3 regions of the Streptomyces sp. NPDC051020 genome follow, and region 2 is predicted to be linked to each of the others. Evidence: riboswitches for the same ligand, from Rfam matches in the RefSeq annotation. Region 2 holds a riboswitch; each other region holds the start of a gene.
The links. Region 2 has a riboswitch for thiamine pyrophosphate ahead of thiO (glycine oxidase ThiO). Riboswitches for the same ligand answer to the same signal wherever they lie in the genome.
Positions count from the first base shown of each region.

Region 1: it holds a riboswitch for thiamine pyrophosphate, as region 2 does, so the genes downstream of both, thiC (phosphomethylpyrimidine synthase ThiC) here and thiO (glycine oxidase ThiO) in region 2, are expected to answer to the same signal.
Region 3: it holds a riboswitch for thiamine pyrophosphate, as region 2 does, so the genes downstream of both, AB0N06_RS11275 (thiamine ABC transporter substrate-binding protein) here and thiO (glycine oxidase ThiO) in region 2, are expected to answer to the same signal.

Region 1 covers NZ_JBFBCG010000004.1:47,984-52,672, reverse strand. Annotated here, with positions in the region: gene AB0N06_RS03575 (hypothetical protein) at 1-29, shown strand, start outside; gene thiC (phosphomethylpyrimidine synthase ThiC) at 181-1,968, opposite strand; TPP riboswitch at 1,961-2,094, opposite strand; gene AB0N06_RS03565 (YibE/F family protein) at 2,165-3,502, shown strand; gene AB0N06_RS03560 (SsgA family sporulation/cell division regulator) at 3,584-4,021, opposite strand; gene AB0N06_RS03555 (helix-turn-helix domain-containing protein) at 4,123-4,689, opposite strand, start outside.
Region 2 covers NZ_JBFBCG010000022.1:47,302-51,990, reverse strand. Annotated here, with positions in the region: gene AB0N06_RS14590 (thiazole synthase) at 1-529, opposite strand, end outside; gene thiS (sulfur carrier protein ThiS) at 532-750, opposite strand; gene thiO (glycine oxidase ThiO) at 747-1,955, opposite strand; TPP riboswitch at 1,953-2,065, opposite strand; gene AB0N06_RS14575 (hypothetical protein) at 2,172-2,513, shown strand; gene AB0N06_RS14570 (FAD-dependent oxidoreductase) at 2,542-3,795, shown strand; partial or broken gene AB0N06_RS14565 (peptide-N4-asparagine amidase) at 3,886-4,041, shown strand; gene AB0N06_RS14560 (hypothetical protein) at 4,146-4,580, shown strand; gene AB0N06_RS14555 (Rv2175c family DNA-binding protein) at 4,623-4,689, shown strand, end outside.
Region 3 covers NZ_JBFBCG010000015.1:79,321-84,009, reverse strand. Annotated here, with positions in the region: gene AB0N06_RS11280 (iron ABC transporter permease) at 1-1,285, opposite strand, end outside; gene AB0N06_RS11275 (thiamine ABC transporter substrate-binding protein) at 1,402-2,523, opposite strand; TPP riboswitch at 2,597-2,713, opposite strand; gene rlmN (23S rRNA (adenine(2503)-C(2))-methyltransferase RlmN) at 2,755-3,861, opposite strand; gene AB0N06_RS11265 (phosphatidate cytidylyltransferase) at 4,192-4,689, opposite strand, start outside.

The DNA.
Region 1 (4,689 bases), on a different contig from region 2:
TCGGCGGCCCGGAACACGAACCTGACTGACCGGCCGCCGCGGCCCGGCGCGTCTCCGCCTGCGGCCTGCATACGCGAGAAACGTAACGGCTCCCACCGACACCCGGCGGGTGGCCGGTGGAGCGGCCCGCGGCTCCCCGGCAGTTTCCGGGGGGGTGCGGGCCGCTCCAGTACGGCGTACTCAGTCGGTGAGCGGGAGGTACACCCGGTTGCCCGCGGCCGCGAACTCCGCCGACTTCTTCATCATGCCCTCGGCGATCTCGGCCTCGGTCGCCGTGGGCCCGTCGCCGCCGAACTGCTCCGAGATGCTTCGGCTGATCTTCATCGAGCAGAACTTCGGGCCGCACATCGAGCAGAAGTGGGCCGTCTTCGCCGGCTCGGCCGGCAGCGTCTCGTCGTGGAACTCCCGTGCCGTGTCCGGGTCGAGTGCCAGGTTGAACTGGTCCTCCCAGCGGAACTCGAACCGCGCGTCCGACAGTGCGTCGTCCCAGTCCCGCGCCCCTGGATGCCCCTTGGCGAGGTCCGCAGCGTGGGCCGCGATCTTGTAGGTGATGACGCCCGTCTTCACGTCGTCCCGGTTGGGCAGGCCCAGGTGCTCCTTGGGCGTGACGTAACAGAGCATCGCCGTCCCCCACCAGGCGATCATCGCCGCGCCGATGCCCGAGGTGATGTGGTCATACGCCGGGGCGATATCGGTGGTCAGCGGGCCGAGCGTGTAGAACGGCGCCTCCTCGCAGATCTCCTGCTGGAGGTCGATGTTCTCCTTGATCTTGTGCATCGGGACATGGCCCGGGCCCTCGATCATGGTCTGGACGCCGAACCGCTTGGCGACCGAGTTGAGCTCGCCCAGCGTACGCAGTTCGGCGAACTGCGCCTCGTCGTTGGCGTCGGCGATCGAGCCGGGGCGCAGTCCGTCGCCCAGCGAGTACGTCACGTCGTACGTCGCGAGGATCTCGCAGAGCTCCTCGAAGTTCTCGTACAGGAACGATTCCTTGTGGTGAGCCAGGCACCACGCGGCCATGATCGACCCACCGCGGGAGACGATCCCGGTCTTGCGCCGGGCGGTGAGCGGGACATACGGCAGCCGCACGCCGGCGTGGACCGTCATGTAGTCGACGCCCTGCTCGGCCTGCTCGATCACAGTGTCCTTGTAGATCTCCCAGGTCAGCTCCTCCGCCCTGCCGTCGACCTTTTCGAGGGCCTGGTAGAGGGGCACGGTGCCGATCGGCACGGGGGAGTTACGCAGTACCCACTCGCGGGTGGTGTGAATGTTGCGGCCGGTGGAGAGATCCATGACCGTGTCGGCGCCCCACCGCGTCGCCCAGGTCATCTTCTCGACCTCCTCCTCGATGGAGGAAGTGACCGCGGAGTTGCCGATGTTGGCGTTGACCTTCACCAGGAACCGCTTGCCGATGATCATCGGCTCGGTCTCCGGGTGGTTGACGTTGGCCGGCAGGACCGCCCGGCCGGCCGCGATCTCCTCGCGTACGACCTCGGGTTCGACATTCTCCCGGATCGCCACGTACTCCATCTCCGGGGTGATCTCGCCCCGGCGGGCGTACGTGAGCTGGGTGACGGGCTGCCCGTCGCGGCTGCGGCGCGGACGGCGCGGACGGCCGGGGAAGACGGCGTCGAGGTTACGCAGTCCGCGCGGCGAGGTGTGCCCCAGCCCGTCGTCCTCGGGGCGGACGGGGCGGCCCACGTACTCCTCGGTGTCGCCGCGGGCGGTGATCCAGTTCTCCCGCAGGGGTGCGAGACCGCGCCGTACGTCGGTTTCGGTGGCGGGATCGGTGTACGGCCCCGACGTGTCGTACAGCGTCACGTCCTTGCCGTTGGTGAGGTGCACCTTTCGGACCGGCACCTGGAGGTCCGGGCGGGAGCCCTGGACGTATCCCTTGTGCCAGCCGATGGACGTGCCGGCCTCGTCGCTCTGGTTCGAGGCAGGCGTGCGTGCGTCCGATGTGGTCATGAGACCTACTCCCTACGCCGGCATTACCCGGTAACAGGTTCGGCGGTCGGCGCAGCCTGTCCCGTACGGATGTACGGATATCAGCGCCCTCTCAGCCCGGTGCTCCGAGCTCCCGCGTGTGCAAAGGTGCCACCACGCTAGCGCCTGTTCCGGCGTGCTGGACAGAGGGCCTGTTCCTTCTTGCGATGATCGCCCGGTGACATCCCTTAAGAGCGCCCCCGGATCGCAGGACCATCAGCACGGGCATTCGCACAGCCACGGCCCTGCTGCGCCGGTCTCCGCACATCTGCGCAAGGTCATCGCGGGCGTGCTGATCCCGTTCGCCACCGCGGTCGTTGTCGGCCTGGTGGTTCTCTGGCCGGGCGGTGCGCCCGCGCACGAGCGCACCGGTGTCGGTTTCGACCGGCAGACCCAGCAGGGCAAGGTGGTGAACGTCGACAAGGTCGACTGCAAGGACGTGAATGCCGCGCAGACGCCGGTCACGGGCGGCACCACGACGCCATCAAAGGACGCGGGCACCGGTCAGGAACCGGGGCTGTGCGAGAAGGCCACGGTCGAGGTGACGGCCGGGCACGACAAGGGGCGCACGTTCGTCGAGATCATTCAGCCCGACGCCCCTCGGCAGTTGCGCGAGGGGCAGGGCGTGGTTGTGGCGTACGCCCCCGACGCGCCCCATGACCTGCAGTACTCCGTGACGGATGTGAACCGGAAGTTCCCGATGGCGCTGCTGGCCGGGATCTTCGCTCTCGCAGTGGTCGTCGTCGGCAGAATGCGCGGGTTGATGGCGCTGGTCGCGCTCGCGGTGTCGTTCGCCGTACTGACCCTGTTCATCCTCCCCGCGATCCTTCAGGGGTCGAATCCGCTGCTCGTCGCGGTCGTCGGGGCCAGCGCGATCATGCTCATCGCGCTCTACATGTGCCATGGCCTGACCGCACGCACCTCGGTCGCGGTCATCGGCACCCTGATCTCACTGCTGCTGATCGGGCTGCTCGGTTCGCTCTTCATCGGCTGGGCGAGCCTGACGGGGAACACCGACGACAGCACCGGTCTGATCCACGGCCTCTACCCCCACATCGACATGAGCGGCCTGCTGCTGGCCGGCGTCATCATCGGTTCGCTCGGTGTGCTCGACGACGTGACGGTCACCCAGACGTCGGCGGTCTGGGAGCTGCACCAGGCGGACCCGACCATGGGTGCGCGAAAGCTGTACCGCGCAGGGATCAGGATCGGTCGCGACCATATCGCCTCGGTGGTCAATACGCTGGTGCTCGCCTACGCAGGCGCCGCGCTTCCCCTGCTGCTGCTGTTCTCGATCGCGCAGAGCAGCGTGGGGACGGTGGCCAACAGCGAGCTCGTGGCGGAGGAGATCGTCCGGACGCTGGTCGGCTCGATCGGACTGGTCGCCTCGGTTCCGGTGACGACGGTGCTCGCGGCGCTGGTGGTCTCCGCGGACCGCACAGGGCTCGGCGCGGAAGCAGGAGCTTCGGCACCCGTACGGGGCGGGAGGGGCCGGCGTCGCAGGGCGAGGCATTGAGCACCTCGACGCGGAGCACATATCACCCGTTCGGCAGATACGGCGTTCGATCGGCCGGTAGGCCGTCCGCGCAGTTCTTCCTCAGCCGGCGTTCTGTTCCTTGGCCAGGATCCGGCCCAGCGCCTCTTCCAGGCTGCCCTCGAAGTCACTCAGCGTGCACTCCTGCCCGAGGGGCACGAGCTTGTCCGTGCGGTCGAGAAACGCGACGAGTGGCGCTGTACCGGCCCTGAACAGGGCGCGATCCGTCCCGACCTGCAGCCGGATGTGTACGTCGGAGAGTCCCTCGGGCTCCGTGGGACTGATGTGCACATCGCCGTCGCCGCTGGGGCTGTTGAGGCCGTCCAGCAGCAGCTCACGGCCGAAAGCCCAGGTGACGGGGGCGTCGCCGGGCAGGTGGAAGGTCATCCGGATCGCATACGGATCGCACACCTCGTACCGGAGTTCCACCGGGATACGGAATGAGAGCTCCTCGGAAACGAGAAAGCTCATCATGACCTCAGCTTGAACCGACTCGCGCATCGTCCAACCCCGCAGTAGTTGAATCTGGCCAGGAATGATCCCCCATGGCCCTATTGACGCCATCGTGGTGCACGCGATAGCAGATCACAAGGAGTGATTTTTCAGATACTGATAGAGAACACGAACGAACGCAAGAGGCTTGCCACTTCGCCGCGTAGTCGTTCGACTGCGGGGAGCAATCGATCTTCCTGCTCGAGAGGCATGGAAATCGCCATGGCGGCTGCAGTGAATCCGGCCGTGATCGGGATGGCCGCGCAGACCGTCCCGAGGGCGTACTCCTGTCGTTCGATGACAGGTTCCATCCGCTCCAACGACCTCAAACGCTCAAGAAGCGCCGGTCGGTCCCGCACCGAATAGCGGGTGAGAGGCCGCACAGGGTGACGGTCCAGATGGTCCTCACGGGCCTTCTCGTCGAGCTGGCTGAGCAGACACTGACCGAGCGCATGGGCATGCCCGGTCTCCCGGAACGAGGCCCACTCGTCCGCCGCGGGAGCCGCGGGGGTGTCAGCAACCGCGATGAGTTCGATCTCGCCGTCACGGTAGACGGCGCAGTAGACCGGCGCACCGATGATGTCGCGCCAGCGGGCCAGCGACTGGGTCATTCTGCTGCGACGATTCTGCAGACAGCCGTCGTCGACAAGCCTCTCTGCGGCGGTGCCGAAGAGGAA
Region 2 (4,689 bases):
CCTGCTCGACGATCAGCTGGAAGTTGTGCGGATTGCGGATGCCGAGCCCGGAGCCGATGGGGGAGCCGAGCGGCATGATCGCCGCGCATCCCACGTCCTCCAGTTTCCGGGCGAGCACCGGGTCGTCGCTGGTGTACGGCAGGACGGTGAACCCGTCGTCCGCCAGGGTCTCCGCGGCGTCCAGCAGCTCGACCGGGTCGGGCAGCAGAGTCCGCTCGTCGGCCACGACCTCCAGCTTGATCCAGTCGGTGCCCAGCGCCTCGCGGGCCAGCCGGGCGGTCAGCACGGCCTCGCCCGCGGTGAAGCAGCCCGCCGTGTTCGGCAGGACGCGGATCGAGAGGCGTTCGAGGACGGAGAGGACCGAGCCCTGCACGGTCGGGTCGAGGCGGCGCATCGCGACGGTGGTCAGCTCGGTGCCGGACGCCGTCAGGGAGCGTTCGAGCACGTCGAGACTGGGCGCCCCGCCCGTTCCCATGATCAGCCGGGAGCCGAACGTGGTGCCGCCGAGGGTGAAGAGATCGTCGGACATGGTCAGCCTCCCTGGACCGCGGTGAGGACTTCGATCCGGTCGCCGTCGGCGAGGGCGGCGGCCGACCAGCGGCTGCGCGGGACGACGGTCTCGTTGAGGGCCGCGGCGACCCCGGAGGACGCCGCCGTGAGAGTCGCCACAAGGGTCTCCAGGCTGGTGCCCGCGGCGATCGAACGGGGATCGCCGTTCACGGAGACGGTGAGCGGAAGGGAGTCGGTCATGCGGGCTGCTCCTGACGTACGGAGGCGGAGGGCGGTACGGCGGCGGGTGCGAATCGTCCGGGGGCGAAGGGGCGGGCCACGGCGGGCAGCTCGCCGGTGGTCAGCAGCTCGGCCATCGCGTCACCTGTGACGGGGGTGAGCAGTACGCCGTTGCGGTGATGGCCGGTGGCGAGGTGGAGGCCGGGCACGGCGGTGGGGCCGAGCAGTGGGGCGTTGTCGGGGGACGCGGGGCGAAGGCCGGCTCGGGTCTCGGTGAGCGGCAGTTCGGTGATGCCGGGCACCAGCTCGTGGGCGTCGCGCAGCAGCTCGTACACCCCGCCCGCCGTGACGGTGGTGTCCCAGCCCATCTCCTCGCTGGTCGCGCCGACGACGAGCTCGCCGTTCTCGCGCGGGACGAGATAGACATGGCTGCCCCGGACCACGGCCCGCACGGTGCGGGTGAGGAACGGTGCGTAAGCGGCGGGCACGGTCAGCCGGAGCACCTGTCCCTTCACGGGCCGCACCGGGGGAACGACATCGTCCGGCAGCCCGGCGAGCCGCCCGCTGAGGCTGCCCGAGGCGAGTACGACCTGGTCGGCGGCCAGCTCCGTACCGGCCGCGAGTACGGCTCCGGTGGCCCGGTCCCGTGCCACCCCGAGGCGTTCCACCCAGTCGCGGTGGAAGACCACCCCAGCCCGTTCGCAGGCCGTCAGCAGAGCGGCGGCCAGCCGGCGCGGATCGACCTGGTGGTCGCCGTCGACCCGCAGACCGCCGCGCACGCCCGGCGCCAGCATGGGCTCCAGCCGACGGCACTCACGGCCGGTGAGCCATTCCGACTCCAGCCCCGAACGCTGCTGAAGCACGTGCAGCTCCCGCAGATGGGCGCGGTCGTCGGAGTCCAGGGCGACCGCAAGGGTGCCGCAGGCGCGGAAGCCGATGTCCTGGCCGCTCGCCGCCTCCAGTTCGGCCGCGAAGGCCGGGTAGCGCGCGGCGGACGCGGTATTGAGGCCGAGCAGCATCTGCTCGCCGTAGTGGAGTTCGGTGACGGCGGCGAGCATCCCGGCCGCGACCTGGGCGGCCCCGCCGCCCGGCTCGGGGTCGACGACCGCGGTGCGCAGACCGCGCTGCGCAGCCCGCCAGGCAGTCACCAGACCGATGATCCCGCCCCCGATGACGAGGACGTCGGATCCTTGTGCGGATACGGATGTGTTCCCGGAAGAACGCATGGGCGTCCAGCCCCTCCCTTCGCCGGCATGACCCGGATCAGGTTCGTACGGTCGGAGGCCGCCCAGCCTCCCTCTCAGCCCGGTGCGTCCGGGCTCCCGCGAGTGTCTTACGGTGGCCACCCTAGTGCCCCTCCCGGCAGGCTTTGCCCCGTCCGGCAAACATGGCCGGTCACGGCACTGACCCCGTCCCCCGGACCCTGTAAGGGAGCAGCCACCATGGCCCGTTCGCTCGACAAACTCGTCCTCTCGCCGGTCGCCGACCAGGCGCCGGGCCAGGTGGGCACCCGTACCCGCTTCACGTACCACGAGGAGGACGGCCGGATCTGGGCCGAGTACGCGGGCGGCGACGTGGTCCGGGGCCATCTCGTCGGCACCAGGACCGCCGATCGACTCGACTTCCGGTACGTCCAGTTGAAGCAGGACGGAACGACATCCTCCGGACACTGCCTCTCGACCGTCGTCGACCTCGCCGACGGCCGCGTGCGGCTGGACGAGCGGTGGGAGTGGGAGTCGCAGGAGGGCAGCGGGACGAGCGTGGTCGAGGAGCTGTCTAGCTGACGGACCGTCAGGTGTTTAAGGTGGACAGGTGAGCGAGCAGCAGACTGAGCAGCCGGACCGGCGGACCGAGCGCCGCATCGTCATCGTCGGTGCGGGCATGGCAGGTGTGCAGACCGCGGTGGCCCTGCGGGAACAGGGCTTCACCGGCCCGGTCACCCTGATCGGCGCCGAACCCCACCAGCCCTACGACCGGCCGCCGCTGTCCAAGGCGGTGCTGCTCGGCGAGGCTGAGGGCTCCGCCTTCGACATCGACTTCGAGGCGCTCGACATCGAGCTGCAACTGGGCCGCGACGTGACCGGTCTCCGGTCCGAGGCGCACGAACTGGACACCCCGACAGGCCCCGTCCCGTACGACGTCCTGGTCATCGCCACCGGCGCCGAACCGGTCGAGCTGCCGGGCTCCGAGGGTGTGCGCGGTGTCCATCTGCTGCGCACCCTCGACGACGCCGCACGGCTGCGGCCGGTCCTCGGTGAGCAGCACAGCGTCGTGGTCGTCGGCGCCGGGTGGATCGGCGCGGAGTTCGCCACCGCGGCCCGCGCCGCGGGCTGCGAGGTCACCGTTGTCGAGGCCGCCGACCGGCCGCTCGCGGGCGTCCTGCCCGCCGAGGTCGCCGCTCCGATGGCCCGCTGGTACGGGGAGAGCGGCGCGGAACTCCTCACCGGTGCCCCGGTGGCCCGCATCGAGCCCGGCCGGGTGGTCCTCGCCGACGGCCGCGCACTCGCGGCCGGAGCGGTGGTCGTCGGGATCGGCGCCCGGCCCGCCACCGCCTGGCTGGCCGGCTCCGGCATCGCGCTCGGACCGGACGGATCGGTGACCGCCGACGAAGCGCTGCGAACCTCGCTGCCCGATGTGTACGCCGTCGGGGACTGCGCCTCCTTCCCCTCCGCGCGATATGGCACGCGCCTCCTCGTCCACCACTGGGACAACGCAGTCCAGGGGCCGCGGGCCGCCGCCGCCAACATCATCGGCGCCGGCTCCCGCGGGGCACCGCAGCCGGTCACGTACGACCCCGTGCCGTACTTCTGGTCCGAGCAGTTCGACCGGTTCGTGCAGTACGCGGGCCATCACGGGGGCGCCGACACTCTGCTGTGGCGCGGCGACCCGGACGGCCCCGCCTGGTCGGTGCTCTGGCTGCGGGACGGCGTGCTGGTCGCCGTCCTCGCCGTCGGCCGGCCGCGCGACCTGGCCCAGGGGCGCAAGCTCATCGAGGCGGGGGCGCGGCTCGATGAGGTGCGGGCGGCCGATCCCTCCGTGCCGCTGAAATCGACGGTACGTCAGTAACGGCCTTCCCCTGAAGGGGCCGGTGGGCAATCTCCGTACACCACCACGCTCACCCCGCCCGCCCGCCCGCCCGCCCGGTGCGAGGGCCCCTGGAACAAGGTCGTCCTCGACTGGTCGGGCAGCGTGAAGGGGCGTCAGTACGACCGTCTCGCCGCGGTGTTCGTCGGCGGCGCGGAGGTCTTCCGCACCAGCACGGCCGAGCCCGACGACGACGGCATCAGCTGGCACGTCGCCAAGGACATCACCGAGGGCTACGTCCGACCTCGAAGGGCCGGATCACCACCACCGTCGAGCAGGAATTCGCGTACACCGACACGGACACGGTCTCCAGGGCCGGGCAGCAGCAGACGATGCACCAGCGCGACCACGGCGCCACCACGGTGACGACCAGGACGGGCGGGCGTACCAGCGCACAGCGGCACGCCTGGTCCTGCCCCATCGACGTCGACATGGACATCCCGGTCTACGGCGACCACAACAACTACGACCTGAGGGCCGCCGTCACCCAGCGCCGTGTGCTGATCGACACCTCCCGGACGGGCTCCGCGCGTGTGTGGCGCACGGACGCCGTGACGGACGACACCGTGGACTCGACCGGCAACCTCGCCCGCACGGGCGGCGTGGTCACCGCCGTGGGCGGAGCCTCGGCCGAGAAGTGCCGGGGCACTGCCGACGCCGGGGCCTGCTACTCGCGTGTCCTGGAGTCCGCCCACGGCTGGATCACCAGCGGCCAGGAGTCCCGTTGCCGCGTCGCGGACGTGGTTCGCGAGGCCCTGAAGGGATGAGTCCGGGTATCGGCTGTCAGTGCGGGATGGCAGGCTTGTCCTGTGACCGAGATTGACGCAAAGATCGATGCTCTCGTCCCTGCCTGGCTCCACCTCCCCGATATCGCAG
Region 3 (4,689 bases), on a different contig from region 2:
AGGGAACGCCGACCAGCGCCTGGGCGAGGGGCACCAGGATCCACGATGTCCGCAGGTCCAGCGGGGGCCTGTCCAGCGTGATCAGAAAACCGAAGCCGACGGTGACGGCGGACACCCCGAGAGGCAGCATCAGCAGCGCGTCGAAACCCCGGACCAGCCGCCCGGCCAAGGGGGTCCCCCCGGCCGAGTCTGTTCGAGGCCGGCGGAGCGTCAGCGCGGCCGCCGCGAGCCCGCCGACGATCAGCGCGATCACAGTCGCGACCAGCGCGTACTGCAGTGAGTTCCCGATCGCTTCGAGGGGTGCGACCAGGAACGTGCTGCCGCTCGCCTCCGCGGACTGCAGGGCGCGGTAGTAGCCGAAGCCGAAGCCGCCGGGGGTGTCCAGCGAACGTTCCACGAGCACACCGAGCGGCAGCAGGATCAGCACCAGGACCGTCAGCAGGACCCCGCCGAGCAGCGCCCACTGCCCGGTGCCGCGCGGCCTGCGGGAGGTCTGCGCCGGATCGACCAGCTTCAGCGCCATTTCCCCGCGCCGCACGGCCCACGCGTGCACGGCCAGGATCACGCCGACCGCGGCGAACTGAACCAGTGTCAGCACGGCGGCCGTCGGAAGGTCGAGGAGCTGGGCGGTCTGCCGGTAGACCTCGACCTCCAGCGTGGAGTAGCCCGGACCGCCGAGGATCTGCACAACCCCGAAGGAGGTGAACGTGAAGAGGAAGACCATCAGCCCGGCGGCGGCCACCGCGGGCGCGAGGGCCGGCAGAGTGACCCGCCGCCACGCCGCGAACCGCCCGGCGCCCAGCACCCGGGCGGCCTCCTCCTGCCGCGGGTCGAGCTGCGACCACAGTCCGCCGACGGTCCGCACGACGACCGCGTAGTTGAAGAAGACATGGGCGATCAGGATCGCCCACACCGTGGTGTCGAGACGCACGCCCGCCAGTTCGTCGAGGAAACCGCCGCGCCCCAGCAGCGCCAGGAAGGCCGTCCCCACGACGACGGTCGGCAGGACGAACGGCACGGTGACGACCGCCCGCAGCACCTGCTTGCCGGGGAAGGCGAAGCGGGCGAAGACATACGCGCCGGGCAGCGCGACCAACAGGGTCAGCGCGGTCGACGCGAGGGCCTGCCAGGTGGTGAACCAGAGGACGTCGAGGATGTCCGGCCGGGTCAGCACCTCGCCGATCCGGCCGAACTGCCAGGCGCCGTCGGCCTTCAGCCCGCGGCCGACGATCGCGACGACGGGGTAGGCGAAGAACAGCGCGAAGAACGTGGCGGGCACGGCCATCAGACCGAGCCGCACCGCACTCCCCCGCCACGCCCCCGCGCGACGGGGATCCGCGAGCCTGGACCGGGCGCGCGCACCCTTCCCGCCCGCGCCCGGACCGCGTACGGGACTCTTCGCTACTTCACTACGAGCGAGGACCACGACTGGACCCACTGCTCACGGTTCTTGGCGATGGCGGCCGGGGCCACGGTGGTGGGCCTGTCGACCGTGGCGCCGAACTCCGTGAAGAGCTCCGGCAGCTTCGCGTCCTTGGTGACCGGGCTCACGAACATGTTGAGCGGCATGTCCTCCTGGAACTTCTTGCCGATCAGGAAGTCCAGCAGCGCCTTGCCGCCCGCCTCGTTCTTCGCGCCGTTCAGCAGACCGGCGAACTCGATCTGACGGAAGCACGTCCCGGTCGCGACCCCGGTCGGAGCCTCGCTCGGCCGCGGCTTCGCGTAGAGCACCTCGACCGGCGGACTGGAGGCGTACGAGACGACGAGCGGCCGGTCCGCATTGGCCTTCTTGCCGCCCGCGGACCCGGAGAACTCCTCGTTGTACGCCTGCTCCCAGCCGTCGACCACCTTCACGCCATTGCTCTTCAGCTTCTTCCAGTAGTCCTGGTATCCGCTCTCGCCGTAGGTGGCGACGGTACCGAGAAGGAAGCCGAGACCGGGCGACGAGGTTGCGGCGTTCTCGGTGACGAGAAGGTTCTTGTACGCGGGCTTCGCCAAGTCGTCGAAGGTCTTCGGCGGCGCGAGCTTCTTGTCGGCGAAGTACTTCTTGTCGTAGTTGATGCAGATGTCGCCGGTGTCGATCGGAGTGACCCGGTGCTTGGCCGCGTCCAGTTGGGCATCGGCCGCGACCCGGTCGATGCCCTTCGCCTCGTACGGGGTGAACAGTCCGTTGTCGAGGGCGCGGGAGAGCAGCGTGTTGTCGACGCCGAAGAACACATCGCCGCGCGGGGAACCCTTGGTCAGGATCTCCTGGTTGAGCGCAGTGCCTGCGTCACCGCTCTTCAGCACCTTGACCGTGTAGCCGGTCTCCTTCGTGAACGCCTTCAGCACGTCCTTGGAGGCGTTGAACGAGTCGTGACTGACAAGCGTCACGGTCTTGGAGCCGGAGCCCTTCGTGTCACCGGCTCCTGATGCCGAGTCGTCGGAACTGCCGCAGCCGGCAAGTGTCGTGACGCCGAGCGCGGCGGCGAGGGCCGTCGCCGCGAGCTGCTTGGTCCCACGCGTGGTGCGGGTGGTGCTCATTATGAATTCCTCCTGGGTTTGACCAGGAAGAGACGCGGCCCTGCCCCTGGAGAAGCGGGCAGGGCGCAACAGCATGAGTTGATGACCGAACTTCCTACCCGGAATGACCCGGGCGAGGTTCAGAGGGTCTGCGGCCAACCTGTCCTCGGTGCCGCACTCTCAGCGCTGTGGCGCTCCCCTGTCGGAATATGAAGTTGATTTCGGGCCCAGGTTACACGGGCCCCTTCGGCCTCAGCGCTCGGATGCCGCCAGCTGTCCGCAGGCCCCGTCGATCTCCTGGCCGCGGGTGTCCCGCACGGTCACGGGCACTCCGTGGGAGGCGATCGCGTCGACGAACGCCTTCTCGTCCTCGGGCCGGGAAGCGGTCCACTTCGAGCCCGGTGTCGGGTTGAGCGGGATCAGGTTGACATGAACGCGCTTGCCCTTGAGGAGCCGGCCGAGCAGGTCACCGCGCCAGGCCTGGTCGTTGATGTCGCGGATCAGCGCGTACTCGATGGAGATCCGGCGGCCGGACTTCTCCGCGTACTCCCACGCCGCGTCCAGCACCTCGCGTACCTTCCAGCGCGTGTTCACCGGCACGAGCGTGTCCCGCAACTCGTCGTCCGGCGCGTGCAGCGAGACGGCGAGACGGCACTTGAAGCCCTCGTCGGCGAAGCGCAGCATGGCCGGCACCAGGCCCACGGTGGAGACGGTGATGCCGCGCTGCGAAAGACCGAGACCGTCCGGCTCCGGGTCGGTCAGCCGGCGAATCGCGCCGACCACCCTCTTGTAGTTGGCGAGCGGCTCACCCATGCCCATGAAGACGATGTTGGAGAGCCGCGCAGGTCCGCCCGGAACCTCCCCATCACGCAGCGCACGCATGCCGTCCACGATCTGGTGGACGATCTCGGCGGTCGACAGATTGCGGTCCAGACCGGCCTGCCCCGTCGCGCAGAACGGGCAGTTCATCCCGCATCCGGCCTGCGACGAGATGCACATCGTCACCCGCTCCGGGTAGCGCATCAGGACGGACTCGACCAGCGTCCCGTCGTGCAGCTTCCACAGCGTCTTACGGGTGGTGTCGTCGTCGCAGCTGATGTGCCGGACCACGGACATCAGGTCGGGGAACATCGCCTCGGCGAGCTTGTCCCGTGAACCGGCCGGGATGTTGGTCCACTCGGCCGGGTCGTGCGTGTACCGCGCGAAGTAGTGCTGCGACAGCTGCTGCGCGCGGAACGGCTTCTCGCCGATCGCGGCGACGGCTTCCTTGCGCTCGGCGGGCGTGAGGTCGGCGAGGTGCCGCGGCGGCTTCTTGGCTCCGCGGGGCGCGACGAAAGTGAGTTCTCCGGGCTTAGGCATGGTTCATCCAGTGTCGCAGACACGCCGTGGTGCCCACGGTCGTCGCCGGCTCAGGCGGGACAGGGTACGACCGCGCCCGGTCGACGGCGCTCCTTGCCTGTCGCCATCGGCGGCCACCGACGGCCCACAGACGGCCCGGCCGCGCCGGCGGACCGTGACCGATCGCACGACACGCACGTGGTGCGCACAGCAGCCCACTGCCCTCGTGAAGGCCGGCGCCTGGCGAGAGCGGGACCATCGCTCAGACAGATGAGTGAGGGCCCGCCGTCCTGTGGACAACGGACCCTCACTGATAAAAACGCAGGTCAGGCTGGGGGTGGCCCCGGCCTTTCAGCTGGAGCCGACGAAAAGCACCAGCAGGAGCCAGACCACCGGAGCGGTCGGCAGCAGCGAGTCCAGTCGGTCCATGATCCCGCCGTGACCGGGGAGCAGCGTGCCCATGTCCTTGATCCCGAGATCCCGCTTGATCATGGACTCGCCCAGGTCACCCAGGGTGGCGCTGGCAGCGACGGCCAGGCCGAGCAGCAGCCCCTGCCACCAGGTGCCGTCGTCGATCAGGAACTGCATGCACAACGCACCGGCGACCATCGCGAAGGCGACGGCCCCGAACAGTCCCTCGCGGGTCTTTCCGGGGCTGATCCGCGGCGCGAGCTTGTGCTTGCCGAAGCGCCAGCCGACGGCGTACGCGCCCGTGTCGCTGACCACCGTCAGCAGGAGGAAGGTGAGGACCCGCTGCGCCCCGTCGTCGGCGCTCAGCAGCATCGCGACGAAGGTGGCCAGGAAGGGTACGTAGAACGCGGCGAAAACACCGGCCGTGACATCCTTGAG